4 regions of the Streptomyces sp. 4N124 genome follow, and region 1 is predicted to be linked to each of the others. Evidence: riboswitches for the same ligand, from Rfam matches in the RefSeq annotation. Region 1 holds a riboswitch; each other region holds the start of a gene.
What was found. A riboswitch is a leader RNA that binds a small molecule or an ion and turns the genes downstream of it on or off. The one in region 1 is predicted to bind cyclic di-AMP.
Positions count from the first base shown of each region.

Region 1 (7,328 bases):
AGGGGGAGCGGACCGCCGCCGGACCTTCTCGGCGGGGTGATCGACTGCCGCCCCTGGCCCGGGCGGCGGTGGGGAGCCGGTCACCTGGGGGAGGACGCTAAACCCGGGTGTGTCGGACGGGTGACGCATTGCGCGGAACTGACGCGAGCGGACCGGGCGGTGACCGTAAGTGATCGTGATCCCGATCCGGGGCCGTCGACTTCACGCAGTGTGGTGACCGAAGTGAGGATTCCGGGACTCCCGGGGATGACGGGCTGCTATGGACCGCATATATGCACCGTCCGCGCGAAGGGCAGGCCGGTGTCATGTGCCCCGTACGCCTCTGATTAGGCTCCGGCCTCATGGACGTACTCATCCATCTCTTCGTCGGCCTGCACATCATCGGCATCGCCGCCCTGCTCGGCGGCTTCTTCACCCAGATGAAGGCGATGGGCCAGGGCACCGCCCGCTTCGTCCCCGCGATGCTGCACGGCGCGCTGACGATGCTGGTCACCGGCGCGGTCCTGGTCGGCCTCAACCAGGCCGACGATCAGGCCGTCAACAACATCAAGATCGGTGTGAAGCTGGCGCTGCTGGTCGTGATCCTCGGGCTCGTCTATGTGAAGCGCGACGACGAGCAGGTGGAGAAGCCGCTGTTCGGCCTGGTCGGACTGCTGACCACGGCGAACGTCTTCATCGCGGTGCTGTGGACCTGACGTCCTGCGGTGCGGCGGCGGAGGTGGCGGCGGCCCGCGTGGCCGTGATCATGCCGGCGGCGACCGCGAGCCAGGCGGCCACCGCGATCCACAGCAGCACCTCACCCAGCCCGTCCAGCCACGGCACATCGAGGGCGGAGGACACGGAGAGCGTCGCCGCCGCCGTCATCCCCAACGGGAAGACGGTCGCCCAGCGACGCACGTCGTAGCGCAGCCGGGGGCGGACGAACTCGGCGACGAGCAGGACGGCGTACCAGGCCAGGTCGAGCACGAGCACCACGGCGGTCATGAAGCGCAGGACGCCGTCGTTGTCGTCGTTCCAGAGGTACAGGGCCGCGCTGTCGGCGGCGACGATTTTCGACCCGGCGAGCGCGGAGATGGCGAGCGCGCCGCCGGCGACCCAGTGATCACCGGCCCCTTCGGCCACCTGCCGCAGATCGAAGCAGGCCAGCGCGACGCAGTACAGCACAAGACCCAGCCAGAACAGCACCATCGCCGCCCGCGCGAGCCAGGCCGCCCCCTCGGCAGCGGCCAGCGTGGCGCCGAGCACCGCGAGCCCCTGCGTGGCCACGCAGCCCAGGAACACCGCGCCCGGCATACGCCGCCGCCAGTGCCGTACGACGGCGACGAGCAGCACCGGGCACAGCACGGCGGCCAGCGCGAGCAGCGCCTCGGCGAGCGGCTGCCAGTCCAGGGCGGAGAAGCGGGTGCCGAGGACCGTCGTCGCCGCCACGGCGGTGAGAGCGCCCGGCGTCGCCGCCTCGGCGACCCACCTCTCCCGCTGCCGCAGCAGCCGTACGACGAAGTCCGCGGCCAGCCCCAGCCACGCCGCGCAGGCCACCGCGAGGGCGATACGGGACAGGACCTCGTACCCCGTCAGATGCAGACCGACCGACACGATGCCGGTCGCCATCACGGCGGCACCGGCCGCCGGTGAGCGCTGTGCCCACCAGGCGCGGAGGGGAGAGGGGCGGGGCATGGCCCCGATGGTAGGGAGCGGCACGCGCCTTGAGAGCGGGGCACGCGCGCGTGCGTACGGAAAACGCACGAGCGCGTGCGCACGGGAAACCCCGGTGCCGCGTCCCTGTCCTGTCAGGCGGGCCGTACCACGCTGTGGATCGACGACTCACCGTCGTAGTAGATCGACTCCTCACGCACATAGGCCCCCGGCTTCGGCGCGTGGATCATCATCCCGTTGCCGATGTAGATGCCGACGTGGCTGATGTCGTCGTAGAAGAAGACCAGGTCGCCGGGTTGGGCGGCGGAGAGGGAGACGGTCGTGCCGGCGTTCACCTGGTCCCAGGTGGTGCGCGGGAGGGAGATGCCGGCGGCGTTCCACGCGGCCTGGGTGAGGCCGGAGCAGTCGTAGGAGTCGGGGCCCGTGGCGCCCCAGACGTACGGCTTGCCGATCGTGGAGCGGGCGAAGGCGAGGACCTTCTCGGCCTTCGTGGCGTACGAGGAGTCGGCCACGGAGGTGTCGGAGGACTCCGACGTGCCGGTGCCGCTCTCCTGCTGCCGTTGCGCCTCCTCCTGGGCCGCCGCCTCCGCCGCGGCCTGCTGCCTGGCGAGTTCCGCGGCCTTGCGCTCGGCCTCCTGCTGCTTCTGCCGCTCGATCTCCGCGAGCCGCGCCTTCTCCTCGGCGGTCAGCTTCGACAGCAGCTCGCGTGCGTCGGCCAGCTTCTGCTGGACGGTCGTCTTGGCGGTCTTCAGGTCGCCCTGCGACTCGGTGAGCGTCTCCAGGCTCGCGGTGGCTTCCCGGCGCTTCTCCATCGTCGCGGACTGCTGCGTGACGAAGTCGTCGACCGCCTCCTTCTGACGGCCGGTCATCCGGTCCATCAGCTGGGTCTGGTCGAAGTAGTCCTGCGGGGTGTCCGCGAGCAGGAAGGTCGCCGTGTCGGGGGCGGAGGCGCCGGTGCGGTACTGGGCCGAGGCGAAGGAACCCAGTTCCTCGCGCGCCTCGTTGAGCTTCTGCGTGCGCTGCGCGACGTCGTCGAGGAGGGTGTCGACGCGCTTGCGCTGCTTGGTGGTCTTCTCTTTCGCCGAGTTGTACTTCTCGGTCGCCGACTCGGCCTGGCGGTAGAGGTCGTCGACCTTCTTCTCGACCTCTTCGAGACTCGGCTTGTCGTCGGCCGGGGGAGCGGCGTTGGCCGACTGGGACAGCAGGGCCACGGAGGTGAGGGCCGCCGTGGCGAGGGCGGGGGTCCGTATGCCTGCGACGCGCGAACCCGAAGGACGCGACTTGCGGTGCGACGCCAAGGGAGGCGACTCCTTCCATCTTCCGCCTACCGAGTTAGCTGTCGGGTTCGGGCGGGTGGTTCGGAAGGGTTGCCCTACGACCGCTTCCCGAAGGGAAGTCCGGTCGATTCACCCCAAGTTCGGTGGGTCCCCGGCTCCGGTCTGCCCAGCGGGCGCGCCGGACTCGGCGGAGGCCGTACGGCCCGGCGACGTTCGCCGGTAGGGGTCGTGCGGCCTGGAGGAACGCTAGCCAACTCGTGTGGCCCCTGTGAAGGTTGATGGGCGAAATGCCCGATACATTTTCGTGACCTTAGCCTGGGGCGTCGCTCGCCGTGGTCAATACGCAGGGGTCTGCGGCGAGTTGCTCGTATTTTGTCCGGAGTGACAGCGTCCGCCCGCTTCGGGGCGGTAGCTTCCAGCCAGCCACGGTCGGGAGCCGTGGCGGCTGAGAGGGAGTACGGCCATGAGGACACGCACCGCACTCGTCATCGCCACAGGAGTCGCACTCACCGCCACCGCGGGCATCGCACCCGCGAGCGCAGGCGCCGGACAGGACAGCCACACCGGCGGCAAACCCGTCGTCCGCGTGATCGCGAAGGGCCTCGACAATCCGCGCCAGCTGTCGTACGACCACGGGCGCCTGTACGTCGCCGAGGCCGGCCGCGGCGGCAAGCAGTGCATCGGGGAGGGGCCGGAGGGCGAGACCTGCATCGGCCTCTCGTCGGCCGTCACCAAGATCTACTGGAACGGGGGCGCATGGAAGCACTACAGGGTGGTGCAGGGCCTGCCCTCGGCCGCCGCCCCGGACGGCGGCTTCGCGACCGGCGTCGACGGCGTCTCCGCGCGGCACGGCAAGCTCTGGGGCGTCGAGACCTTCGCCCCGCCGGAAGCCGGAGTGCCCACGACGCCGCCCTGGAACAAGCTCGGCAAGCTGCTGAAGATCACCCACGGCAAGGCGAAGATCGCCGCGGACATCGCGGCCGTAGAGCTGAAGCACAACCCGCACAAGGCATCCGTGGAGTCCAACCCGTACGCCGTCCTCGCGCTCCCCGACGGCCGCAAGATCGTCGCGGACGCCGCCGGGAACGACCTGATCGAGGTCTCGCCGTCCGGCCGGGCCCGCCCCTTCACCGTCTTCCCGGACCACGACAAGAACCAGTCCGTCCCGACCTCCCTGGTGCTCGGCCCCGACGGCAAGCTCTACGTCGGCGAGCTCAACGGCGAGACCGAGAAGCCCACCGCGCGCGTGTGGCAGGTCGACCCCTGGACCGGCAAGATCCTCGGCTGGAAGTCCGGCTTCGGCTCGATCACCGGCCTCGCCGTCAACGACAAGGGCGACCTGTACGTCAGCCAGCTCTTCGCCGGCGTCGTCACCAAGGTCTCCCACGGCAAGCGGACGAACGTGAAGGTGCCGTTCCCGGCGGGCGTGGCCGTCGACCCGTACGACGGCAAGGTCTATGTCTCGGCCTGGTCCGTCGCCGACCGGGACGGAACGGATCTGGGGCAGGGGAGGACGCCGGGCGGCCAGGTCTGGAAGATCCTCGGCTTCTGAGCCGGCCGGCCTTCTTCTGGGCCGACTGAGGGTTCGCACACTCTGAGACCCTTGGGGCTTGGAATTCGGCGATGTTCTCAGGGCGGCGGCGGGCTGTCAGTGGGGCGCCCTAAACTCGGAGAGCGATGAGCAGCCTCTTTGATGACAGCTTCCTGGCGGACCTCCAGGCCCCGCGGGCCCATGCGGAGGAACCCCCGCCGCCGCCCGAGGACGATCATGTGCCGGAGCCGGTTCCGGACGATCTGTTCGGCGGGAAGTTCGACGCGCCGCCGGACCGGGACGCGTACTACCGGGACGGCGCCCACCGCCCGGCGGTGGACCCGGCCGCGCTCCTGGACGGGCTGAACGAGAACCAGCGAGCGGCCGTCGTCCACTCCGGCTCCCCGCTGCTCATCGTGGCCGGCGCCGGCTCCGGCAAGACGCGCGTGCTGACGCACCGCATCGCGTACCTGCTCGGCGAGCGCAAGGTGCACCCCGGCCAGATCCTCGCGATCACCTTCACCAACAAGGCCGCCGGTGAGATGAAGGAGCGCGTCGAGCAGCTCGTCGGCCCGCGCGCGAACGCGATGTGGGTGATGACCTTCCACAGCGCATGCGTACGCATCCTGCGCCGCGAGTCGAAGAAGCTCGGCTTCACGTCATCCTTCTCGATCTACGACGCCGCCGATTCCAAGCGTCTGATGGCCCTGGTCTGCCGCGACCTGGACCTCGACCCCAAGCGCTACCCGCCCAAGTCCTTCAGCGCCAAGATCAGCAACCTCAAGAACGAGCTGATCGACGAGGAGGACTTCGCCGCCCAGGCCACCGACGGCTTCGAGAAGACCCTCGCCCAGGCATACGCGATGTACCAGTCGCGCCTGCGCGAGGCCAACGCCCTCGACTTCGACGACCTGATCATGACGACGGTCAACCTGCTGCGCGCCTTCCCGGACGTCGCCGAGCACTACCGCCGCCGCTTCCGGCACGTCATGGTCGACGAGTACCAGGACACCAACCACGCGCAGTACGCCCTGGTACGCGAACTCGTCGGCACCGGCGAGCACGACGAGGACGTACCGCCCGGCGAGCACGACCTGCTCCCCGCCGAACTGTGCGTCGTCGGTGACGCCGACCAGTCGATCTACGCCTTCCGCGGCGCGACCATCCGCAACATCCTCCAGTTCGAGGAGGACTACCCGGACGCGACGACGATCCTGCTGGAGCAGAACTACCGCTCCACCCAGACCATCCTCACCGCCGCCAACGCCGTCATCGAGCGCAACGAGTCCCGCCGCCCCAAGAACCTGTGGACCAACGCGGGCGCGGGCGCGCGCATCACCGGCTATGTCGCCGACACCGAGCACGACGAGGCGCAGTTCGTCGCCGAGGAGATAGACCGCCTCACGGACGCGGGCGACGCGAAGGCCGGCGACGTCGCGGTCTTCTACCGTACGAACGCCCAGTCCCGTGTCTTCGAAGAGGTCTTCATCCGCGTCGGCCTGCCCTACAAGGTCGTCGGCGGCGTCCGCTTCTACGAGCGCAAGGAGGTCCGGGACGTCCTGGCCTACCTGCGCGTGCTCGCCAACCCCGAGGACTCGGTCCCGCTGCGCCGCATCCTGAACGTGCCCAAGCGGGGCATCGGCGACCGCGCCGAGGCGATGATCGACGCTCTCTCGCAGCGCGAGAAGATCAGCTTCCCGCAGGCGCTGCGCCGCGTCGACGAGGCGTACGGCATGGCCGCGCGGTCGACGAACGCGGTCAAGCGGTTCAACGTGCTCATGGAGGAGCTCCGTACGATCGTCGAGTCGGGCGCGGGACCCGCGACCGTCCTTGAGGCCGTCCTCGAACGCACCGGCTACCTCGCCGAGTTGCAGGCCTCCACCGACCCGCAGGACGAGACCCGGATCGAGAACCTCCAGGAACTCGCCGCCGTGGCCCTGGAGTTTGAGCAGGAGTCCGGGGAGGGAGAGGCCGCGGGCGGACTCTCCGACTTCCTGGAGCGCGTCGCCCTGGTCGCCGACTCCGACCAGATCCCCGACGAGGACGAGGAAGGCGCGGGCGTCATCACCCTGATGACCCTGCACACCGCCAAGGGCCTCGAATTCCCCGTCGTGTTCCTGACCGGCATGGAGGACGGCGTCTTCCCGCACATGCGCGCCCTCGGCCAGACCAAGGAACTGGAGGAGGAGCGGCGCCTGGCGTACGTCGGCATCACGCGCGCGCGTGAGCGCCTGTATCTGACGCGGTCCGCCATGCGGAGCGCGTGGGGGCAGCCGTCGTACAACCCGCCCTCGCGCTTCCTGGCGGAGATCCCGGACCAGCACGTGGACTGGAAGCGGACCGGTCCCTCCGCGGCCCCCGCGGGCCCGGTGTCGGGTGTCGCCGCCTCGCTGTCCTCGTCCCGCTCCCGCTCGTCGGCATCGGGCGCGTCCGGTTTCGCCACGCGACGGACCTCGGAGAAGCCGGTGGTCGCGCTGGCGGTCGGCGACCGGGTCACCCACGACCAGTTCGGTCTCGGCACGGTGATGGCGGTCAAGGGCACCGGCGGCAACGCGGAGGCCACGATCGACTTCGGCGACACCAAGCCGAAGCGGCTGCTGCTGCGGTACGCGCCGGTGGAGAAGCTCTGACGGAGCCGGGCCCTCGCTGAACCGCGGGGGCCCGCAGGCACGTTCCGTCTTACGTCGGGTCCAGCCCGTGGCTGCGCAGCCAGGCCAGCGGGTCTATGGCGGAGCCACCGGCGGGCTTCACCTCGAAGTGCAGGTGCGGACCGGTCGAGTTGCCGGAGTTGCCGGAGTACGCGATCGTGTCGCCGGCCTTCACGGTCGTACCGGACGAGACGGCGTAGGTGGAGAGGTGGCAGTACC
Region 1 is NZ_JBQQBS010000081.1:13,596-20,923, forward strand. Features, by position in the region: gene ACTWQO_RS44145 (hypothetical protein) at 342-695, shown strand; gene ACTWQO_RS44150 (tellurite resistance/C4-dicarboxylate transporter family protein) at 673-1,674, opposite strand; gene ACTWQO_RS44155 (NlpC/P60 family protein) at 1,788-2,951, opposite strand; cyclic di-AMP (ydaO/yuaA leader) riboswitch at 2,960-3,130, opposite strand; gene ACTWQO_RS44160 (ScyD/ScyE family protein) at 3,394-4,482, shown strand; gene pcrA (DNA helicase PcrA) at 4,608-7,091, shown strand; gene ACTWQO_RS44170 (M23 family metallopeptidase) at 7,141-7,328, opposite strand, start outside.

Region 2 (7,328 bases), on a different contig from region 1:
CCCGACCGACGACTCCCCGATCGCCGGTATCGCCGTCACCACCACCGCATCGCACGCGTCATCCGCCAACACCCGCGACAACGCCGCATGGAAGTCCGCCGCGGTCGCCCCCGTGGTCAGGTCCAGCGGAGCCAACGGCCGCAGCCCCTCGGAGAGACACGCGTCGTACGTCAGCAACCCCAACGACTCCGAGTTCCCCAAGATCGCCACCCGAGGCCCCGCAGGCAGCGGCTGACGCGCGAGCAACAGCCCCGCATCGACCAGCTCGGTGATCGTGTCCACCCGGATCACCCCGGCCTGCCGCAGCAACGCGGAGACCGTGGCATGCGGCAACCGCGTCGCCCGCACCGCATGCCCCTGCGGCGCCGCACCGCCGTGCCGCGCACCCTGCACGACGACCAACGGCTTCGCCGCCGCCGTACGCCGGGCGAGCCGGGTGAACTTGCGAGGGTTGCCGATGGACTCCAGGTACATGAGGACGACGTCGGTCTCCGGGTCGTCGTACCAGTACTGCAGGACGTCGTTCCCGGACACGTCCGCCCGGTTGCCGGAGGACACGAAGGTGGACACGCCCGTGACCCCGGTGACCCCGCCCCCGCGCCGCTGCAGCCGGGACAGCAGCGCGATCCCGATGGCGCCGGACTGGGCGAAGAGCCCGATGCGGCCGGGGCGGGGCATCTCGGGGGCGAGGGACGCGTTCAGCCGTACGCCGTCGGACGTGTTGATGATCCCGAACGCGTTGGGGCCGATGATCCGCATGCCGTACGCGCGCGCGTGCCGTACGAGTTCCCGCTGCCGCTCACGCCCCTCGGGGCCGCTCTCGGCGTACCCGGCGGAGATCACGACGAGCCCCTGCACGCCGTGCTCGCCGCACTCGGTGACGACCTCGGGGACATGGTCCGCGGGCACGGCGACGACCGCGAGATCGACGGGCCCCTCGATGTCCCGCACGGAGCGGTAGGCCGGCACCCCGTCGAGTTCCTTGAGCTCCTCGGGGAGGGCCCTGTTCACGGCGTACAGACCGCCCGTGAACCCGGCGTCCCGGATGTTGCCGAGGACGCTGCGGCCCACGCCGCCGGGGGTGCGGCCGGCGCCGATGACGGCGACGGAGCCGGGCATCAGCAGCCGCTGCACGGACCGCGCCTCGGCGCGCTGCTCGCGCGCGTACTGCACGGCGAGCGACCGGTCGGTGGGTTCGAGGTCAAACTCCAGGCGTACGACGCCGTCCTCGAAGCTGCGCTTCTGGGTGTACCCGGCGTCCGTGAACACCTTGATCATCTTGGAGTTGGCGGGCAGCACCTCGGCGGCGAAGCGACGGATGCCGCGCTCGCGGGCGACGGCCGCGATGTGCTCGAGGAGGGCGGAGGCGACACCGCGCCCCTGATGGGCGTCCTGCACGAGGAAGGCGACCTCGGCCTCGTCGGCCGGCGCGGACGCGGGCAGCCCCTCGGCGCCGATGCGGTCATAGCGTACGGTGGCGATGAACTCGCCGCCGATGGTGGCCGCGAGTCCCACCCGGTCCACAAAGTCGTGGTGCGTGAAGCGGTGGACGTCCTTGGCGGACAGACGCGGGTAGGGCGCGAAGAAGCGGTAGTACTTCGACTCGTCCGAGACCTGCTCGTAGAAGCTGACCAGGCGCTCGGCGTCATCAACGGTGATGGGGCGGATGCGCGCGGTGCCGCCGTCGCGCAGCACCACGTCGGCTTCCCAGTGGGCGGGGTACTCGTGCCGGTCCGGCGCGCTCTGCATGGGGCCCAGAGTACGGCTCGCGTACGACAACGGCGCGAGGCAGTCTGTGGAGGACGGGAGTCGGGCCGAGGCCGCGGTCCGACGGCACTTCAAGGACGGGACGCAGGACCGTTCCGGCCTTGCTTCACGATATGGGAAACTGGTCTAGACAACCCTGAACACCTGAAGGGCAGCATCACATGGCTGAGCGCCGCGTCAACGTCGGCTGGGCCGAGGGTCTCCACGCCCGCCCCGCCTCCATCTTCGTCCGGGCCGCCACGGCCGCAGGGGTCCCCGTGACGATCGCCAAGGCCGACGGCAACCCCGTCAACGCGGCCTCCATGCTGGCTGTCCTCGGGCTCGGCGCCCAGGGCGGCGAGGAGATCGTGCTCGCCTCCGACGCCGAGGGCGCGGACGTCGCCCTCGACCGGCTGGCGAAGCTGGTCGCCGAGGGGCTCGAGGAGCTTCCCGAGACCGTCTGAGAAGCACAATTGAAGGGCTCGTCCGAATTTCCGGGCGAGCCCTTCGCATTTTCCGATCGCGGGCAGCAGAAATAATCCCCCGCGAATTAGACCCTCTTTGTATACGGCTCTTGTGTTAATGCCGCAGGCTCGTCATGTTTACGGCATGTTGCGAGTTCCTCACACGCTCCGTGCGCTCTCCCTGGACACCGAACCGCAGCCGGTGCACGACCGTCGAGCGCTCCGTGTGCTGCGCCGTGACCGCCCGCGCGCGCTCGCCGTCGCCGCGCGCCACCGCGTCGACGATCGCGCCGTGCTCCGCCCAGGACTCCACGGGGTTGGCCGGCGCCTCCACGGCGTACATCCAGGCGATCTTGTGCCGCAACTGGGTCAGCATCGAGGTCAGCGCGGGGCTGCCGGAGGCCTGGGCGAGCGTCTCGTGGAACCAGCCGCCCAGGGAGCGCAGATCCTCGCTGTTGCCCCTCCTGGCCCGCTCCTGCCCCAGCCTGACCAGGCCCCGCAGCACCTTGAGATGCGCCTCGGTGCGCCGCTGGGCGGCCCGGGAGGCGCCGAGCGGCTCCAGGAGCATGCGCATCTCCAGCAGGTCCGCGGCCTCCTGCTCGGTCGGTTCCGCGACGCACGCGCCCGCGTGCCGCCGGGTCACCACGAACCCCTCGGCCTCCAGCGTGCGCAGGGCCTCACGGACGGGGACGCGCGAGACGCCGTAGCGGCGCGCCAGGAGTTCCTCGGTGAGCCGGCTGCCGCGCTCGTAGACACCGGCGACGATGTCGTCCCGGATCGCCGTGCATACCGAGTGCGCCGGAATACGCATGACCGACCTCCGCTTTAATCCCCGTGAAACGTCGACGATTGACGCGTGTTCAGTGACTCTATGGCAATGAGCCGGAATTTCCGATGGCGGGCCGGAATCCATGGATATTTTTTGGACAGCCGGGGGTATGAAAGGCCGAAAGCCCCGGCTCGGGGAGCCGGGGCCTGGGGGCGCGGAGGGGTCTGCCGTCAGACGTTCACGCCGTGCGAGCGCAGGTAGGCGACGGGGTCCATGTCGGAGCCGTACTCCGCGGTCGTACGGGCCTCGAAGTGCAGATGCGCCCCGGTGACGTTGCCGGTCGCGCCGGAGAGCCCTATCTGCTGGCCAGGGGTGACGCTCTGGCCCACCGAGACGCCGATGGACGACAGGTGGCCGTACTGGGTGTACGTGCCGTCGTTCATCTTGATCACGACCTGGTTGCCGTACGAGCCCTCCCAGCCCGCCTCGACGACGGTGCCGCGGCCGACCGCGTGGACGGAGCTGCCGCTCGCGGCGTGGAAGTCGACGCCGGTGTGGCTGCCGGAGGACCACACGGAGCCGCCGGCTCCGTAGCCGGTGGAGACGTACGAGCCGGTGATCGGCAGGACGTAGCTGTTGAGGCGCTTGCGCTCGGCCTCGCGGGCGGCGCGCTCCTTGGCCTCGCGGGCCTGCTGCGCCCGCTCCGCAGCGGCCTTCTTCTTGGCCTCGGCGGCCTTCTTCGCGGCGGCGGCTTCTTCGGCGGCCTGCTGCTGGGCGGCGGCCTGTTCGGCGATCTGGTCGGCGGCGGCGCTGCTGAGGACCGGGATCAGGCCGGTCGTCTCGGCCGCCGGCTCGGCGGCGAGCGCGGGGGCGGCCAGGGTGCCGATGACGCCGGTGGTGGTGAGGGCCGCGACGCCCGCCGCGCGGGCGGTGGTGCGCTGGATACGGCTGGGACGGCGGTGCTTCCCGGTGGCGCGGGTGAACGCCATGTAGTGGCTGGTCCTTTCCTTCCTTCTCGCCTACCGGGTTAGCTGACGGGTTCGGAGCAGGAAGGTCTCCTACGGACCCCCTCGCGGCACGCGCGGGCGTCCGATTCACCCCAGGGACTACGTTGGTGGGTCCCCGGCTCCCCTGGCTCGCGCCGTGTGGGGACTCGGCGATGACTGTCCGGTGCCGCGGGTGCGGCGCAGTGCCTGACGGACAGCCCGGAAGACGCTAAACGGGACATCTTTCAATCCCCAAACGGATCACGGCTTTTGTAGCGCATGCCACAGGCCAGACAGGCAACCTCTCCCGTAATTCGGACATAAGGGAGCCCCGGTGACGCTTCCGTCACCGGGGCTCCACGCGCGCGTAGGCCGAGTGTTCGCCTCTGGGCGGCTCTACTCGGCGGACACGACGGTGACTTGGCCGATGCCGAGGGCCTCCACCGGCTCCTTGATCTGCGCCGCGTCGCCCACGAGCACCGTCACCAGACGGTCCACCGGGAAGGCGCGTACGGCAGCCGCGGTGGCCTCGACGGTGCCGGTCGCGGCGAGTTCCCGGTACAGCGTGGCCTGGTAGTCGTCCGGCAGGTACTGCTCCACCTGGTCGGCCAGTGTGCTGGCGACGGCCGCGGCGGTCTCGTACTTCAGCGGCGCCACACCGACCAGGTTCTGTACGGCGACATCGCGCTCGGCGTCGGTGAGCCCGTCGGCGGCGAGCGTCCGCAGCACCGTCCACAGGTCCTGGAGGGCGGGGCCGGTGTTCGGGGTGTCGACGGAGCCGCTGATGGCGAGCATCCCGGCGCCCGAGCCGTCCGGGGCGGACCTGAGGACCTGCCCGAACGCCCGCACTCCGTAGGTGTAGCCCTTCTCCTCGCGCAGGACACGGTCCAGCCGGGAGGTGAGGGTGCCGCCGAGGCAGTAGGTGCCGAGCACCTGGGCGGGCCACACGCGGTCGTGGCGGTCGACACCGACACGGCCGATGAGCAGCTGCGTCTGGACGGCGCCGGGGCGGTCCACGATGACGACGCGACCGGTGTCGTCGGCGGTCACCGGCGGCACCGGGCGCGGCTGCGCGGGTGAGCCGGTCCAGGCGCCGATCGTCTCGCCGAGCAGCGCGTCCAGGTCGATGCCGGTGAGGTCGCCGACGACCACGGCGGTGGCCGTGGCGGGACGCACATGCTTCTCGTAGAAGGTGCGTACGGCCGCGGAGTCGATGTTCTCGACCGTGTCCTCGGTGCCCTGGCGCGGACGCGACATGCGTGAGCCGGCCGGGAAGAGCTCCTTGGACAGCTCCTTGGCGGCCCGGCGGGAGGGGTTGGCCAGCTCGTGCGGGATCTCGTCGAGGCGGTTGCGGACGAGCCGTTCGACCTCGCTGTCGGCGAAGGCGGGCGCCCTGAGGGCGTCGGCGAGCAGGCCGAGCGCCTTGGACAGCCGTGAGACCGGGACCTCCAGGCTGAGCCGGACGCCGGGGTGGTCGGCGTGCGAGTCGAGGGTGGCTCCGCAGCGCTCCAGCTCGGCGGCGAACTCCTCGGCGGAGTACTTGTCGGTGCCCTCGGAGAAGGCCCGCGCCATGATCGTGGCGACACCGTCGAGTCCGGCCGGTTCGGCCTCCAGCGGCGCGTCGAGGAGCACCTCCACGGCGACGACCTGCTGGCCGGGGCGGTGGCAGCGCAGGACCGTGACGCCGTTGTCGAGGGTCCCGCGCGTGGGGGCCGGGAACGCCCACGGCCTGGCCTCGCCGGCCCGGGGCTCGGGGTGGAATTCCATAGCGGCGAGCTCGGTCACTTGGCCGCCTCCTCGTTCTCGTCGGTGGCTTCCACGGTCGCCGCGGACTCCAGGTCTTCGGTGGGTTCCTCGACGGTCTCCGTGGGGACGGTCGGCTCGTAGACGAGCACCGCGCGGTTGTCGGGCCGCAGGCGGGCCTTGGCGACCTCCTGGACCTCCTCGGCGGTCACCTCGAGCACCCGCCCGACGGCGGTGAGGGCGAGCTGCGGGTCGCCGAACAGGACGGCGTACCGGCACAGTTCGTCGGCGCGGCCCGCGACCGTGCCGAGCCGGTCCAGCCACTCGCGCTCCAACTGGGCCTGGGCGCGCTCCATTTCCTCGGCCGTGGGGCCCTCCGCGGCGAACCGGGCGAGCTCCTCGTCGATGGCGGCCTCGATGACCGGCACCTCGACGTCACCGGACGTCTTCACGTCCAGCCACCCCAGGGAGGGCGCGCCGGCCAGCCGCAGCAGGCCGAATCCGGCGGCGACGGCCGTACGGTCGCGTCGTACGAGCCGGTTGTACAGGCGGGAGGACTCACCGCCGCCGAGGACGGTGAGCGCCAGGTCGGCCGCGTCGCACGCGCGCGTGCCGTCATGCGGCAGCCGGTAGGCGGCCATCAACGCGCGCGCGGGGACCTCTTCCTCGACGATCTCCCGCAGTTGCTCGCCGATGATCTCGGGCAGTTGGCCGTCGCGCGGGGCGGGCTTGCCGTCGTGCGCGGGGATGGAGCCGAAGTACTTCTCGATCCAGGCGAGCGTCTGCTCGGGGTCGATGTCGCCGACCACGGAGAGCACCGCGTTGTTGGGCGCGTAGTACGTCCGGAAGAACGCGCGGGCGTCCTCCAGGGTCGCCGCGTCCAGGTCGGCCATCGAGCCGATGGGGGTGTGGTGGTAGGGGTGGCCCTCCGGGTAGGCGAGAGCCGTCAGCTTCTCAAAAGCCGTGCCATAGGGGACGTTGTCGTAGCGCTGCCGGCGCTCGTTCTTCACGACGTCGCGCTGGTTCTCCATGGACTCGTCGTCGAGGGCGGCGAGCAGGGAGCCCATGCGGTCGGCCTCCAGCCAGAGGGCGAGCTCCAGCTGGTGGGTGGGCATGGTCTCGAAGTAGTTGGTGCGCTCGAAGCTGGTGGTGCCGTTCAGCGAGCCGCCGGCGCCCTGCACCTTCTCGAAGTGGCCGTTGCCCTTCACCTGGCCCGAGCCCTGGAACATCAGATGCTCGAAAAGGTGAGCCAGGCCGGTACGGCCCTTGACTTCGTGGCGCGAGCCGACGTCGTACCAGAGGCACACCGCCGCAACCGGGGTCAGGTGGTCCTCGGAGAGCACCACGCGCAGGCCGTTGGCCAGGCGGTGCTCGGTCGCTGTCAGGCCCCCGGTGCCTGCCTGGTCTGTGGCCGTGTGACCCATGGGCATGTACGTCCCTTCGATCGCGGAAACACTCGTCGTAACTGCGGAAATCCCGCCGGTCCTGCCACTGTATGCAAGCGTGCGAAGGGTCGGCGAAGTTCCCGCCCGACGTACGCCCAGAGCGAGATCGCGTAGCCTGCGGGCGTGCTGTCCCGCCTGAGGCGGGCGGCACCTGTGAACGCCGGGCGGGACGGCC
Region 2 is NZ_JBQQBS010000021.1:112,234-119,561, reverse strand. Features, by position in the region: gene ACTWQO_RS22385 (bifunctional acetate--CoA ligase family protein/GNAT family N-acetyltransferase) at 1-1,749, opposite strand, end outside; gene ACTWQO_RS22380 (HPr family phosphocarrier protein) at 1,929-2,210, shown strand; gene ACTWQO_RS22375 (GntR family transcriptional regulator) at 2,326-3,021, opposite strand; gene ACTWQO_RS22370 (M23 family metallopeptidase) at 3,210-3,968, opposite strand; cyclic di-AMP (ydaO/yuaA leader) riboswitch at 3,982-4,148, opposite strand; gene ACTWQO_RS22365 (M16 family metallopeptidase) at 4,362-5,750, opposite strand; gene ACTWQO_RS22360 (M16 family metallopeptidase) at 5,747-7,132, opposite strand.
Region 2: it holds a riboswitch for cyclic di-AMP, as region 1 does, so the genes downstream of both, ACTWQO_RS22370 (M23 family metallopeptidase) here and ACTWQO_RS44155 (NlpC/P60 family protein) in region 1, are expected to answer to the same signal.

Region 3 (7,328 bases), on a different contig from region 1:
AGCGCCTCCACGGCCCCGGCCACCCCCTCGCCACCGACATCCGCCGGACACTGCAGTGGCTGGGGCAGGTGCGCGGCTAGCCCGAGCCGTGTCCTACGAGGACGCTCCGGCGACCCCGGGGGCCACGAACCGCCGGTGCATGGGGGCGAACTCGTAGACGGGGTCGCCCTCGACGCCCAGCTTGCCCTTGATCACGGGCGCGAGCCGCTCCTCGACGAACCGCTCGAAGTGGTCCTCCGTACGCCACACGTCGAGCACGTGGAAGCCGTCCGCGGCATACCACGACACATGCAGGTCCAGGCCGTCCGCGGGCTCCTCCTCCCAGCGGACCTCGGAGCGAGCGGCCTCGTACACCTCGGGGGTGATCTCCGGCCAGCGCAGATTCAAGACGACGGACATGGGGCTCCTCTGCCTCGGAGCACGGTGCGGTCGGCACCGGCTTTCACCTCGACGCTAGGCGGGTCCGGCAGACCCGGCCCTTCATCGAGGGCCGTACGTGCGACCCGACGGGGTTCCCAGGTGCCCGAAGTCCTGATGAATCGTTGGTCGAATGGGTTGGCCAGAGCTTGGCCACTGCCTACCATCGATCACCGCAAGACTTTGTGCACCGCCGCACAATCTCCTCAGGAGGCTTCCTTGCACCGCCGTCGTCGCACCGCGCTCCTCCTCTCCGCCGCGATCGTCGCCGCGGCCCCCCTTCTCACCGCATGCGGAAACGATGCGCACCCCGGCGCGGCAGCCGTCGTCGGTGGACAGCGGATCACCGTCTCCCAGCTGGAGAACAGGGTCAGCGAGGTACGCGAGGCCCAGCGGGCGGTCGTCGCGGACGAGGCACAGTACGAGCAGGCCATCACCAAGACCGGCAGCCTCACCCGCGACACCCTGCACGGCATGGTCCTCGACCAGGTGCTGCACCGCGCCGCCCAGGACGCGGGCGTGACCGTCTCCCGCAAGGAGATCCAGGAGATGCGGACCTCCCTGGAGGAGCAGGCCGGCGGAGCCAAGGGGCTGGAGACGACCTGGCTCCAGCAGTACGGCGTCCCCCCGGAGCGCCTCGACGAGAACCTCCGCCTCCAGTTGGAGGCCCAGAAACTCGCCGAGAACCTCGGCACCGACACCAGCCAGCCCGCCTTCTGGCAGGCACTGTCCGAGGCTTCCGACAAGCTGAACGTCGACCTCAACCCGCGCTACGGCGCCTGGGACGTCGAGAAGAGCAGCCGCGTCGACGCGAAGACCCCATGGGTCCGGGAGGTCACGGCGACGGGGACGCAGGAGACGGCGTAACGGCACGGCGGCAACCGCCGCCTGCCCCCTGTGGACAACTCGGGGCACCGTCAGTGGGGTGCGTTACGTTCGGAGAGTGAACGCAACCAGCGCAGAAGCAGAACAGGCCTCCGGCCGCATCATCCTGCTCACCACCAGCCACCGCGTCGCGCCCGGACTGCTGTCCTGGTCCGCGTGGCAGACACTGCACGGCGCCGACCGGGTGCTGTGCGCGGACGGCGCGCACCCGCAGCTGCCGTATCTGCGGGAGGCAGGGATATCGGTGGACGAGGCGTCCCCGACCGCCGAGGACCTGGTCGACATCTGCGCCGGAGGGCGGACGGTGGTGGTCGTCGCCACGGGCGAGGGCGAACCGGCCCTGACGGACGGCCTCGCGCGGCTCGCCGGATCGGGCCGCTTCCACATGCCCGACCTGGAGCTGCTGCCCGCCTCGTACGACCTGCCGGGCGCCCGCCTCCTCGACCTCGTCCAGGTCATGGACCGGATCCGCGCCGAGTGCCCCTGGTCGTCGCAGCAGACCCACAAGGGCCTGGCGAAGTACGCGATCGAGGAGGCGTACGAACTCGTCGAGGCGATCGAGGACGGCGACGCCGATGAACTCCGCGAGGAGCTGGGGGACGTCCTGCTCCAGGTCGTCTTCCACGCCCGCATCGCCGAGGAGGACACCGACTCCCCGTACTCCATCGACGACGTGGCGGGCGGAATCGTCACCAAGCTGATCCACCGCCACCCGCACGTCTTCGGCGACGAGACGGCGACGACCCCCGAAGAGGTCAAGGAGCACTGGCTGCGCACCAAGGCGGCCGAGAAGCGGCGGAAGTCGGTGACCGACGGCGTCCCCCTCGGCCAGCCCGGCCTCGCCCTCGCGGCGAAGCTGGCCTCGCGCGTGCGCACGGCGGGACTCGACGTGCCGCTGCCGAAGGCCGAGGGCGTGGGCTATGAGCTGCTGGCGCTCGCGTCCCGCGCTGAGGCCGACGGGGTGGACCCGGAGGCCGCGCTGCGGGCGGCGGCCCGGGCCTACCGGGACGCGATCAGGGAGACGGAGGGGGTATGAGCGCGCACCCCGCTCCCGCCCCCGAGCTGTTCACCTGGGAGTTCGCGAGCGACCCTTACCCCGCCTACGCCTGGCTCCGCGAGCACGCGCCCGTCCACAAGACGCGGTTGCCCAGCGGTGTGGAGGCCTGGCTGGTCACCCGGTACGCCGACGCCAAGCAGGCACTCGCCGACGCGCGCCTGTCAAAGAACCCGGCGCACCATGACGAGCCCGCGCACGCCAAGGGCAAGACCGGCATCCCCGGTGAGCGCAAGGCCGAGTTGATGACGCATCTGCTGAACATCGATCCGCCGGACCACACCAGGCTGCGGAGGCTGGTCTCCAAGGCGTTCACCCCTCGTCGCGTCGCCGAGTTCGCGCCCCGGGTCCAGGAGCTCACCGACGATCTCATCGACCGGTTCGCCGAGAAGGGATCCGCCGACCTCATCCACGAGTTCGCGTTCCCGCTCCCCATCTACGCGATCTGCGACCTGCTCGGCGTCCCCCGCGAGGACCAGGACGACTTCCGGGACTGGGCGGGCATGATGATCCGGCATCAAGGGGGCCCCAGGGGCGGGGTCGCGCGGTCCGTGAAGAAGATGCGGGGCTATCTCGCCGACCTCATCCACCGCAAGCGCGCGGCCCTCCCCGCCGAACCCACGCCCGGCGAAGACCTCATCTCCGGTCTCATCCGCGCCTCCGACCACGGCGAGCACCTCACCGAGAACGAGGCCGCGGCGATGGCCTTCATCCTCCTGTTCGCCGGCTTCGAGACGACCGTCAACCTCATCGGGAACGGCACGTACGCCCTCCTCACCCACCCCGAGCAGCGAGCCCGCCTCCAGAGGTCCCTTGCCGCCCACGACACCGCCCTCCTGGAAACCGGCGTCGAGGAACTCCTGCGCTACGACGGCCCCGTGGAACTCGCCACCTGGCGGTTCGCCACCGAGCCGCTCACCGTCGGCGGGCAGCACATCGCGCCGGGCGACCCCGTCCTCGTCGTCCTCGCCGCGGCCGACCGGGACCCGGAGCGGTTCGCCGACCCCGACGTCCTCGACCTCGGCCGCCGTGACAACCAACACCTCGGATACGGCCACGGCATCCACTACTGCCTCGGCGCCCCACTCGCCCGCCTGGAAGGCCAGACCGCCCTCGCCACACTCCTCACCCGCCTCCCCGACCTGCGACTCGCGGTGGATTCCACCGATCTGAGATGGCGCGGCGGCCTCATCATGCGCGGACTGCGCACACTGCCGGTCGAGTTCACACCGCCGGGCTGAATGCTTGCCGGTCGCATTCGCGGCCCCGGGCTGAATGCTTGCCGGTCGCGTTCACGCCTCCCGCCTGATGGCCTGCCGGTGGAGTTCGCGGCGGCGGGCTGGTGGTTTGCGGTCGTGTTCACGCCTTCCGGCTGAATGCTTGCCGGTGGAGTTCGCGGCGGCGGGCTGGTGGCTTGCGGTCGTGTTCACGCCTTCCGGTTGAATGCTTGCCGGTGGAGTTCGCGCCGCCCGGTTGAATGCTTGCCGGTCGTGTTCGCGGCGCCGGGCTGGTGGCTTGCCGGTGGAGTTCACGCCACCGGGCCGGTGGCCTGCCGGTCGTGTCACGCCATCCCGCTGATGACTTGCCCGTCGAGTTCGCGCCACCTGGCCAACTCGCCTCACCTGCGCAAAGGTGACACGCACTCATGTCTGTGATCTTCACGTGATCTACGCGGCATTAACTTGTGACAAGTGAGGGGCTGCCTATACGTTCACGGATCAGCGCGGCCCCTCAGCCCCACCCGCCGCGCCGGTCCCTGCTGTCTCGCGAAAGGCCCCCGCATGCTCTCCGGGAACGGTCGTCACCGTCGCCCCCGTCAGGCCCCGGCCCTGCTCGTCGCGGCCGGAGTGACCGGCTCCGCCATCGCCATCCCCCTCCTCGGTGCGAGCGGCGCGAGCGCGGCCGACGGCAGCACCTGGGACAAGGTCGCGGAGTGCGAGAGCGGCGGCGCCTGGAGCGCCAACAGCGGCAACGGGTTCTTCGGCGGGCTGCAGTTGCCCCAGGAGGACTGGGAGCAGTACGGCGGCCTCGACTACGCCCCGAGCGCCGACCAGGCCAGCCGTTCCCAGCAGATAGCCGTCGCCGAGAAGATCCTCGCGGACCAGGGCGCCGGCGCGTGGCCCGCCTGCGGACTGCTCCACGGCCTCGGTGAGGACTCCCGCTCGGCGAACGTCGACACGGGCCTGGCGGGCGAGGCATCGGCCGAACCGTCCACCTCGCCCGACACTTCCTCCGACTCATCCGGTTTGTCCGACTCACCTGAGTCACCTGAGTCATCCTCTTCGGAGTCGTCCCCCTCCGCTTCCCCTTCCTCGTCCTCCCCTTCGCCGTCCTCCCCGTCTCCGTCTGACGAGCCGTCGGATGCGGCGGACAACTCGGCCAAGTCAGACACATCCCCCGATTCCAGCCCGAGTGCCTCGCAGGATTCCGCCAGCCCTTCCGCGGGTCCCGTCGAGGGTGACGATACGGGCAAGTCGGGCCAGAGTGGCGGCTCTTCGTACCTTACGGACACCGGAACCGGAACCGGCAAACATCGGGGCGTCAGCGCGGACGAGGCCGAGAGTGACGTACGTACCGACACCTCCGGCCGTCACGCCACCTACAGCGTCCGCACCGGGGACACTCTCGCGACCATCGCCGACTCCCTTGAGCTGAACGGCGGATGGCGGGCGCTCTACACCGAGAACCAGGGAACCATCGGTACCGACCCGGACCTCATCATCCCCGGTCAGACCCTCGAAGTCGGTATCGAAACGGGCTAAATCCAACGGTAGTTGACGCCCTGCTTCGCGCTGAATGTCCGGTTTAGTGAAAGTGTGGGATGAGTCTCAGAAGCCCTGATCGTCTTTGAAATTCCACGGATCGCGTGTCTACGGTCATCACCGCTCGCCAACACGAGCCCCGGCTGCCACAACGCCGAATCCTGCCAGTGGCCGCACGGGAACAGTCGTCGCTTAACAGCGCCGTAGGCAGGAGCGGGGGACCCAAGGTAAGCGCCGCGCCGGTCAGTTGACCGAGCGGCTTGGGGTGAAGCCGTGCCCCGTACGGGACGAAAGCCTCGTACGAGACATGGCCGGGCAACTCAACCGGCCCGAACCCGACAGCTCACCTCGCAGGCGTCGGTGAGGGGATCAATCATGCTGTTTTCCGGCAAGGGCAAGCACCGCCGTCCGTCCAAGGCCACTCGTGCCATCGCCATCGCCGGTGTCACCGGTGCCGCCGTCGCCGCCCCGCTGATGGCGGCCGGCAACGCCTCCGCCGCCACCGCCTCCGAGTGGGACGCCGTCGCCCAGTGCGAGGCCGGCGGCAACTGGTCCATCAACACCGGCAACGGCTACTACGGCGGTCTGCAGTTCTCCGCCTCCACCTGGGCCGCGTACGGCGGCACGCAGTACGCCGCCACCGCCGACCAGGCCTCCAAGGCCCAGCAGATCGCGATAGCCGAGAAGGTCCTCGCGGGCCAGGGCAAGGGTGCCTGGCCGAACTGCGGCACCGGCCTGTCGAGCGCCTCGTACAACGGCTCCGGCGCCTCGTCGAGCGGTTCCTCGCAGAACCAGAGCAGCGAGAGCACCACGCGCTCCAGCGAGCAGCAGTCGGCCTCCCGCTCCGCCGAGCGCCCCGCCGCCGAGCAGAGCACCAAGAAGACCGTCACCACCCCGACCGGCAAGAAGGTCAAGAAGGGCGACGGCGAGTACAAGGTCGTCAAGGGCGACACCCTCAGCACCATCGCCGAGGAGCACGACGTCAAGGGCGGCTGGGACAAGGTGTTCCAGCTGAACAAGGACATCGTCGAGGATGCCGACCTCATCTACCCGGGTCAGCAGCTGCACCTCAAGTGATCTTGCCTTCACGGGCAGAACACGGCTGAACCACAGCTCCCTCACATCCGTGGTCTATGTATTGAAGGCCTCGTGAGGGTCCCCCCGTCCCCACGGGCTCCCCGTCCCCGGTGCGTCATTCCCCCGTACGCACCGGGGCGGGGCTTTTTTCTGCCCCGAGTCGGCCCCGCGTCGGCCCCACGTCCGCCCCACTTTTTGTTCCGTTCAGAAACAATTTGCTCTCGGTTCTGTCCATCGGGTGGGTGACCCGGTGGCCGATCGCCCGGAGCCGGTTAGGCTCATCTCGCAGAGCCGCTGCGGTCCTGCTAAACCGCGTCACATCCACGAAGGAGATGCTCGTGCCGTCCATCGACGTCGTCGTAGCCCGGGAAATCCTGGACTCCCGAGGCAACCCCACGGTCGAGGTCGAGGTCGGCCTCGACGACGGCAGCACGGGTCGTGCCGCCGTTCCGTCCGGTGCGTCCACCGGCGCCTTCGAGGCCATCGAGCTGCGTGACGGCGACCCCAACCGTTACCAGGGCAAGGGTGTCGAGAAGGCCGTCCTCGCCGTCATCGAGCAGATCGGCCCGGAGCTGGTCGGCTACGACGCCACCGAGCAGCGCCTGATCGACCAGGCGATGTTCGACCTGGACGCCACCGACAACAAGGGCTCGCTCGGCGCCAACGCCATCCTCGGCGTCTCCCTCGCCGTCGCGCACGCCGCCTCCGAGGCCAGTGACCTCCCGCTCTTCCGCTACCTGGGCGGCCCGAACGCGCACCTGCTGCCGGTGCCGATGATGAACATCCTGAACGGCGGCTCGCACGCCGACTCCAACGTGGACATCCAGGAGTTCATGATCGCCCCGATCGGCGCGGAGACCTTCTCCGAGGCCCTGCGCTGGGGCGCCGAGGTCTACCACACGCTCAAGAAGGTGCTGAAGACCAAGGGCCTGTCCACCGGCCTCGGCGACGAGGGCGGCTTCGCCCCGAACCTGGAGTCCAACCGCGCCGCGCTCGACCTCATCATCGAGGCCATCAAGCAGGCCGGTTACGTCCCCGGCGAGCAGATCGCGCTCGCGCTCGACGTCGCCGCGTCCGAGTTCTACAAGGACGGCAGCTACGAGTTCGAGGGCAAGTCCCGCTCGGCCGCCGAG
Region 3 is NZ_JBQQBS010000031.1:23,028-30,355, forward strand. Features, by position in the region: gene ACTWQO_RS27910 (protein kinase domain-containing protein) at 1-80, shown strand, start outside; gene ACTWQO_RS27915 (hypothetical protein) at 94-399, opposite strand; gene ACTWQO_RS27920 (SurA N-terminal domain-containing protein) at 637-1,284, shown strand; gene ACTWQO_RS27925 (nucleoside triphosphate pyrophosphohydrolase) at 1,361-2,338, shown strand; gene ACTWQO_RS27930 (cytochrome P450 family protein) at 2,335-3,597, shown strand; gene ACTWQO_RS27935 (LysM peptidoglycan-binding domain-containing protein) at 4,138-5,118, shown strand; cyclic di-AMP (ydaO/yuaA leader) riboswitch at 5,308-5,490, shown strand; gene ACTWQO_RS27940 (transglycosylase family protein) at 5,494-6,195, shown strand; gene eno (phosphopyruvate hydratase) at 6,534-7,328, shown strand, end outside.
Region 3: it holds a riboswitch for cyclic di-AMP, as region 1 does, so the genes downstream of both, ACTWQO_RS27940 (transglycosylase family protein) here and ACTWQO_RS44155 (NlpC/P60 family protein) in region 1, are expected to answer to the same signal.

Region 4 (7,328 bases), on a different contig from region 1:
CGTCCCGACTTCCGGCCGCTCACCCGTTTCGAGGGCCAAGGGCTGGACAAGGGACATGTCGTGAACGACCTGCTGTTCCGCCGCGTACTGCACGAAGGTCCCCAGTAACCTTCCCTCGTTAGGGTCAAAACCGTGGCCACCACCCCCCCGTTCCCGCCGCACACCGGAGATCCCGCCGGTGGCACGCGGCGGCACGCGCACTGGTGGCAGAAGCGCTGGGTGCGGTACGGCGCCCTCATCACGCTCCTCGCGCTGTCCGGCCTCGTCATCCTCGCCCTGGTCCGCGAACAGACCGGCACGGAGGGGTTCCTGGTCGGGCTCGGTCTGTCGGTGTTCCCCGTGCCGCTGCTGATAGCCGCCTTCCGCTGGCTCGACCGGGTCGAACCCGGCCCCTGGCGCAACCTCCTCTTCGCCTTCGCCTGGGGCGCCTGCGCGGCGGCGCTGATAGCGATCGTCGCCAACAGCTTCGCGACCAGATGGATAGCTACGGCGACCGCGGATCCGTCCAGCGCGGACACCCTCGGGGCGACGGTGATAGCGCCGATCGTGGAGGAGTCCGCCAAGGCGGCGGCCGTACTGCTCGTCTTTCTCTTCCGGCGACGCGACTTCACCGGGATCGTCGACGGGGTGGTGATAGCGGGGGTCACCGCGACCGGCTTCGCGTTCACCGAGAACATCCTCTACCTCGGTACGGCCTTCGGGACCGACCAGCTCACCGGCGACCGCGGTATCGCCTCCGTGACCGCGGCGACGTTCTTCGTCCGCATCATCATGTCGCCGTTCGCCCACCCGCTCTTCACCGTCCTCACCGGCATCGGCTTCGGTGTCGCCGCGCTCTCGGCGGACCGGCAGCATGTCCGGCGCGTGCTCGTGCCGCTGTCCGGGCTGCTGCTGGCGATGGGCATGCACGCGATGTGGAACGGCTCGTCGAGCTTCGGCACGTACGGGTTCTTCGCCGTGTACGCCATCTTCATGGTGCCCGCGTTCGTGCTGCTGACCTGGCTGTTGATCTGGACGCGGCAGCGGGAGCTGAGGACCGTACGGGCCGAGTTGCCCGCGTATGTCGCCGCGGGCTGGCTGGGGCCGGCCGCGCCCTTTGTACTCGGGTCGATGCGGGCGCGGCGGCTGGCCCGGGAGTACGCCCGTCGTCACTTCGGCAGGCCGGCGGGGCGGGCGGTGGCGCAGTACTAGGCGTACGCGACGTCGCTGGCGTTTCTGCGGCATCGGGGGCGGCGGGGGCGGGCGGGGGCCGACTTCGTCGTACGGGAGCGGGAGTTGCTGCATGAGCTGTGGCAGCGGAGGGGGGTTGCGGGGCCGGCGCTGGACCATGCGGCGCGGGTGGCTGCGCCGCCTTTGCCGGTGTACGGGGCGTATGGGAATGCGGTGCCGTATCCGTATCCCGCGTACAACCCGTATCGGACCTAGCCGGCGTTGCGAGTGGCCCGGCGTGCGGCTGGGCGGGGGTGGGTGCGCGGCCCCCGGCGCTGACGGGGTGCCGCCTGCGCCCACCCGTGCCGCCCTAGGCGGCACGAATGCCCGCAGCTTGGCGGGAGGTACTGCCGCCTGCCAGGTGGGCACCGCCCCCGGCGGCACGCATGCCCGCAGCTGAGCGGGACGGCGGCCGCAGCTGAGACGGCCCCGCCGCAGCAGCGCTACCTCAGGGGTTCAGCCCCTTGCTCCGCAGCCACGCCATCGGGTCGATGCCGCTGTCGGAGCCGCCGGTGTGGACCTCGAGGTGGAGGTGGGCGCCGGTGACGTTGCCGGTGGCGCCGACGCGACCGATGACGTCGCCGGTGGCGACCTTCTGGCCGACGCTGACGCTGATCGAGGACTGGTGGGCGTACCAGAGCTCGGTGCCGTCGTCGAGGGTGAGGACGGTCTTGTAGCCGTAGGAGCCGTCCCAGCCGGCCTCGGTGATCGTGCCGCTGTGGATGGCCTTGATGAGCGTGCCCGTGGGGGCGGCGAAGTCGAGGCCGGTGTGGTAGCCGGAGGACCAGAGGGAACCGGCCTGACCGAAGGTCGAGGTGATGGTGTACGAGGAGGTCGGCAGCGCGAACTGCTTGGCCAGCTGGGCGAGCCGCTCGGCCTCCGCCTTGGCCGCGGCCTCCTCCTCCGCCTTCTTCTTCGCGGCGGCGGCCTTGGCCTTGGCCTCCTGCTCCGCCTTGGCGGCCGCTTCGGCGGCCTCCTTCTGCGCGGCGGCCTGCACGGCCTGCGCGGCCTTGCTGTCGACCTGGTCCTGCTGCCGCTCGGCCTGGGCGAGGATCCGGGAGCGCAGCGTCTCACCCGCGTCGGCGGCGGACTGCTCGCTCTCGGTGGAGGCCACGCTGACAGTGCTGAGCGCGGTCGCGGTGTCCGCCGAGTCCTCGGCGGCGTCGTCCTAGATGATCGAGCCCACGGACGGCAGGTCGGGCAGGGAGATGGACACCGGCGGCTTGCCGGTGTTGGCGCTGGCCATGCCGCCCGCGCCGACAGCGGCTATGACGCCGACGCCGAGAACCGTGGAGCTCCGGGCGAATGCCCCGTTGCGCTGCTTGCTGACGCGGTGCCGGCCGCGTACGGGACGAATGGACTCCTCGGTGGGGTTCCACTCCTCCAGCGGGCCCTCGTCGTCGGTGCGGTAGCCGCCGTACACAAAGGTGTCGGGCTCGCGCTGACTCGGCACGAAGGGGGCCTCGGGGGCAGGCCGGTTGGACGCCACGTAGGCGTACTCCTTTCCTTCCTTCTCGCCTACCGGGTTAGCTGACGGGTTCGGAGCAGGAAGGTCTCCTACGCGCGTATACCTACCGTGCTTCCACGGTGGCATCCGCGCGATTCACCCCAAGGTGGTGGTTCCCCGGTTCCCTTGCGGAATTCGGCGCGTGCGCACGGAGCCGACTCTTGTGACGGCTGGGACGACCGCGCTGCGTTATCGAACGTTAATAGACGCGGGGGCCGGATTCCAAGCGGTTCCGCTTGATCATTAACGTTTTTGCGCAGGACGTACGGGTCATGACCGATGAAAAACGGGCGAGTTGGCCGCGCCTCAGCGACAACTCAGCAGTCACACCAGTTCTGACGTTGTGTCAGTTGTTACCGGAGCGGGACCGTCCACTCACGCCGGGTGACAACAACCGCGCCCTCACGTACCGCGGCGGGCTCGCTCGACGATCTCGTCCTCCTTGAGCGGCACATCGTGGTGACTGAGACAGATCGGCACCTCGATCTTGCTGAATCCGGTCCCCTCGGTCGCGGCGTTGAACATGCCGCGCGAGAGACCCGCGAGGTTGTCGAGGACCGCGTTCCGCGCCTCCGCCATGGTCTCGACGGCGTTGATCTGAGCGGGAACGGTAAGGCGGCCGATGAACTGGTTCACCGTGTTGCCCAGCGCCTGATTGTGGATCCCCCTGGGCGTCTGCGAGGCGAGGACCATCCCGAGTCCGTATTTGCGTATCTGGCGGATGAGTTCGACCGTGCTCTCCGTACTCGGACTCGCCGCACCGGAGGGTACGAAGTTCTGCGCCTCGTCCATCACCAGTAGCCCGCCCAGGGCACGGTCGCCGACCGGGTGCGCCCGGAACCATGAGAACAAGGTCGCCTGGAGACGGCTGACGAACTGGGCCGGTCCGTCGCCGGACAGGCCGACGAAGCTGATCACCGAGATACGGGCGGTCTTTCCCGGCGACGGGATCAGGAGCATCCCGGGATCGGCGGGTGCGCCGGACTCCCCGAACAGCGGGTCGGTCTCCATCGCGGCTTCCAGCGTGTCCGCCATCTGAACCGCGAAGCGACTGGTCCTGCTGTTCACGATGTCGGGCGAGGGCTCGGCGAGCAGCTCGACGAAGCCGGCCAAGGTCTTGCCGCCGTCGCGCGCGTACCGTTCGAGGGCACGTTTGAGCACCCCCAGCTGCTGGGTCGCGCGAGCACTGCTGCCCCGTACACCGGCATGCGGCGCGAGTGAGGTCACGGTCGACCTGACCAGACGCGGGAAGTCGTCCTCGTCGTCAAGGACCGGACCGAAGTCGGGGAGCGGGTAGAAGGAGATCGGGCGTCCCCGGTTCAGGCCCGGCGTCCACACCACCACTTCGACATCCGCGAAATAGCGTCGGGCCTCGCGCTCCTGTTCCTCCGCCCAGCGATCCGGCGTGCGCGGCCAGGGGTCGCCGAGCCGGGCGAGGTCGTCGTTCGGATCCAGCACGATCGCCGAGACACCGCGCAGAGCACATTGCTCCACAAGTCGCTTGATCAGGACCGTCTTGCCCGATCCCGCCGCCCCCACCACCGCGGTGTGCATCCGGAGCCGTTCCATGGGAACCGCGAACGGACGGCGGCCCCGGACCGTGGCGCCGATGACGATCTCGGTACGAGCCGGCTCGGCGTCCTCCGACATGTCCGCCGCGTCCGCCGTGTCCCCGCTGGAGCCGGTGTCCGTGGCCGTGATGCCGAATTGCTGCCGCAGATCGGCCAGCACCGGCGCGAAGACCTCTATACGGGAGGCGGGGCGTTCCTGTCGCAGCCATTCGGCCAGGCCTGGCGCACGGTCGTCGAGCATGGCCCGGAGAGCGGCCAGGGTCCGGAGATCGGCGGCGCCGATCGGTAACGACACCCCACCCCGCGCCTCGAAGTCGTCCTTGATCTCCTTGGTCTTGGCACCGCTCGGATACGGCATGTTCCGCAGCAGGATCAGACGGCGACTCGTCAGGTGGGCCGCCAGGCCGGCCTCCACAGCCGCGTTGCGTATCCGGGTCTGGGCGGCGCGAGCGTTGTCCGTGGCGATCGCCCGTAAGGACCAGTGGATCTCGCTTTCGCTGTCCTCGTCGACGACATGGCGCAGCCGGGCGTGCAGCGCCGCCTTGCGGCCGAAGTCCGTCTCGATGAGGAACCGTGTCTCGTCCGCACCGAGTTCCTTGACCAGGCTCCGCAGTCCCGCGCCCAGCAGGGCGGGCATCACGTCGTCCTCGGACGCGGCGTTGAGCGGCCCGCGATCATCGGCCTCGGCACGGAGCTTTGCGAAGGACTCGGTCAAGGCGTTCAGGTTGCCGGCCATCACGGGCGTGGGCTGTGCGGCTCCCATGGGCTCTTCGCCTGTCAGGGAGGTCAGTTCGGAAACCGTGCCGGTCTGCTCACAGTCGGCGAGGTGCTTCTCGACGCGCTTGAGCAGCCGCCGTGCGGTGAACCGGTGGGGGGCTTCGGCCAGCGCGGCCGGGCTGATCGGCCACGTCGGGTAGGGCGGGGTGAACCCCTCGGCCTCGTAGCCCTGGCGAAATCGGTTGCTGATGATGGCGGCGGCAGTGGCCTCGTCGGGAATCGCTCCGAGTGTCGGCAGGACCTCGAACCGATCCAGGGCGGACCGAACCGCCGACCGGGAAATGAGCCCCCAGGTGTCCTGGAGACACGCCACGACCATCAGGGTCCGGCGGGCTTCCTCCCGCAGTTCCATCAGGCCGGCGGCGATGTCGCTGCTCAGCCGCTGCGCTGCCCGGCTCCCGCCGGACGCGGACGACGTCAGCGCAGACGTCTCCGACGCGGACACCAGGTTGTCCAGCTGGTCGAAGGCGAAGACCAGCGGCCCGACGAGGGCGAACAGGCGCGTGAGATCGCGGAGCAGGAGTTGCGCCGGCCGCCCGCGCGGCGACATCCCCCAGGCGGCACTCCGGCCCTGATCGTCGTCGTCCAGCGCGAGGTAGGCCTGGCCGATCCCCGCGGCATCGCCTGTGGAGGCGACGAGCGCCAGCGCGCGGGCCGTATCGGCGGCCTCGTTGCCGACCTGCCGGTCGATTTTCCGGATGCCCTGAACGAACGCGTCGACATGGGCGCGCGTCAGCTCACGCTCACCGATGATGGCGCTGTGGGTCTCGGTGTCGAGGCCGGCTCGGTGCGAAAGCTCACCGAGGAGGCGAACCAGCTGCAACTGGTCGCCCTCGTCCTTGCGGTACAGACTGTCGACGAGACTGTTGGCGGCGCCCTCCCAGAAGTCCCGGCCGGTCACGAGCTTGATGTAGAAGAAGAAGCCGCCGCGCTCCTGGATCTCGTGGCGGGTCCAGCCGAGCAGATGCGTCTTGCCCGATCCGCGCTCACCGCATACCACCGCCGCGACCGGCGAGTGGGCGCGCTCGACGGCGCTCATCGCCCTTTCCAGCCGCCGGTACACCTCCGGATGAAGGCCGTCGACGTGGTAGGGGGTCGGCGTCCAGATCTCGTCCTGCGTCGGCGCGGTGCTGATGTGGATGGTCTTCAGGGCCGCGATCTCCCTGTTCACGCCGGTCCGATCCGCAGCAGGTGGCGGGCTTCGCCGCCGATGTCGACAGCGGCCTTGCGGTCATCGTCGTTCAGCGCGCGCTGGTTGAGTTCGGCCATCAGTTGTACGTCGGACTGCTCGATCATCCGGTCGAGTTCGGCGTCGACGACCCCCCGTGGCAGGCCTTCGAGCCATGGGCGCAGCGCCGACAGTTTGACCCAACTGCCTGGTTCGCGGCGGACGGTGAGTTCCGCGTACACCGCGCGGATCCAGCCCTCGACGTCGGGCTTGAAGAACTCGCCGAATTTGGTGCCCGAGCGGGCCAGATACTGTCCGACACTGTCCAGCACCGCAAACAGCACGCCGGCCGGAAACTTCGCTCCGTCCGGACGTCCGGCCACCAGAGCGGACTCGCACCAGGTCTTGCCCGCGGGCGTGAGCTGGTGCGTGTTGACCGCACCACGTTTCTTGGTCGCGATCCGCTCGACATCCTGATTCGCTCGTCGGCGTATCTCCGCGCTGACCTCCAGTCCGGCGAGATCGCGCAGTTCGCGGTTGGTCACCGGTCGTGCGACCACCATCAGGGCAAACAGCGATGCATGATCGCGTACGGTCAACTCCGTCGGCACAGTACCCCTCCTCGATGAGCCGAAAGCCGTTCAGATGTCGAGCCCCCGCCCGGGCACCAGTTCCACCCGGCCGGTCGCGCTGGACAACTCGCCCGTCACGGTGATCTCTTGCCGCTCCCGATGCACGGTGATCGCCCGGTCGTACGAGGCCTGGTCCGGAAGCCGCACCCAGACGGCCCGCCGGACCAGTTCGGCGTGCTCGGTGCGCAACTCGCCGCGGACCTTGATCCGCCACCGGTCGTTGCCGGCCGCGTCGTCGTGCAGCCCCTCGACCACACCGGAGAGCGTCGCGGCACCGGTGGCGCTGAGGCCGCGAAGCCGGGTGGCCGCCGCCGACAGAAGCGATCCCGAAGTCTCGGGGAAGGCGACGACGTGTGACGGCGCGTCGAGGGGCTGCGAGCGCGCCCACCGGAAGGTGATCTCGAACGGCTCGCTCCGGTCGGAGCCGGAAAGATCGCTGAGCGCCTTGCACAGATCCGCCGAGA
Region 4 is NZ_JBQQBS010000061.1:49,474-56,801, reverse strand. Features, by position in the region: gene trmB (tRNA (guanosine(46)-N7)-methyltransferase TrmB) at 1-108, shown strand, start outside; partial or broken gene ACTWQO_RS40135 (PrsW family intramembrane metalloprotease) at 133-1,425, shown strand; partial or broken gene ACTWQO_RS40130 (M23 family metallopeptidase) at 1,658-2,698, opposite strand; cyclic di-AMP (ydaO/yuaA leader) riboswitch at 2,710-2,867, opposite strand; gene ACTWQO_RS40125 (helicase HerA domain-containing protein) at 3,119-6,235, opposite strand; gene ACTWQO_RS40120 (hypothetical protein) at 6,232-6,843, opposite strand; gene ACTWQO_RS40115 (hypothetical protein) at 6,874-7,328, opposite strand, start outside.
Region 4: it holds a riboswitch for cyclic di-AMP, as region 1 does, so the genes downstream of both, ACTWQO_RS40130 (M23 family metallopeptidase) here and ACTWQO_RS44155 (NlpC/P60 family protein) in region 1, are expected to answer to the same signal.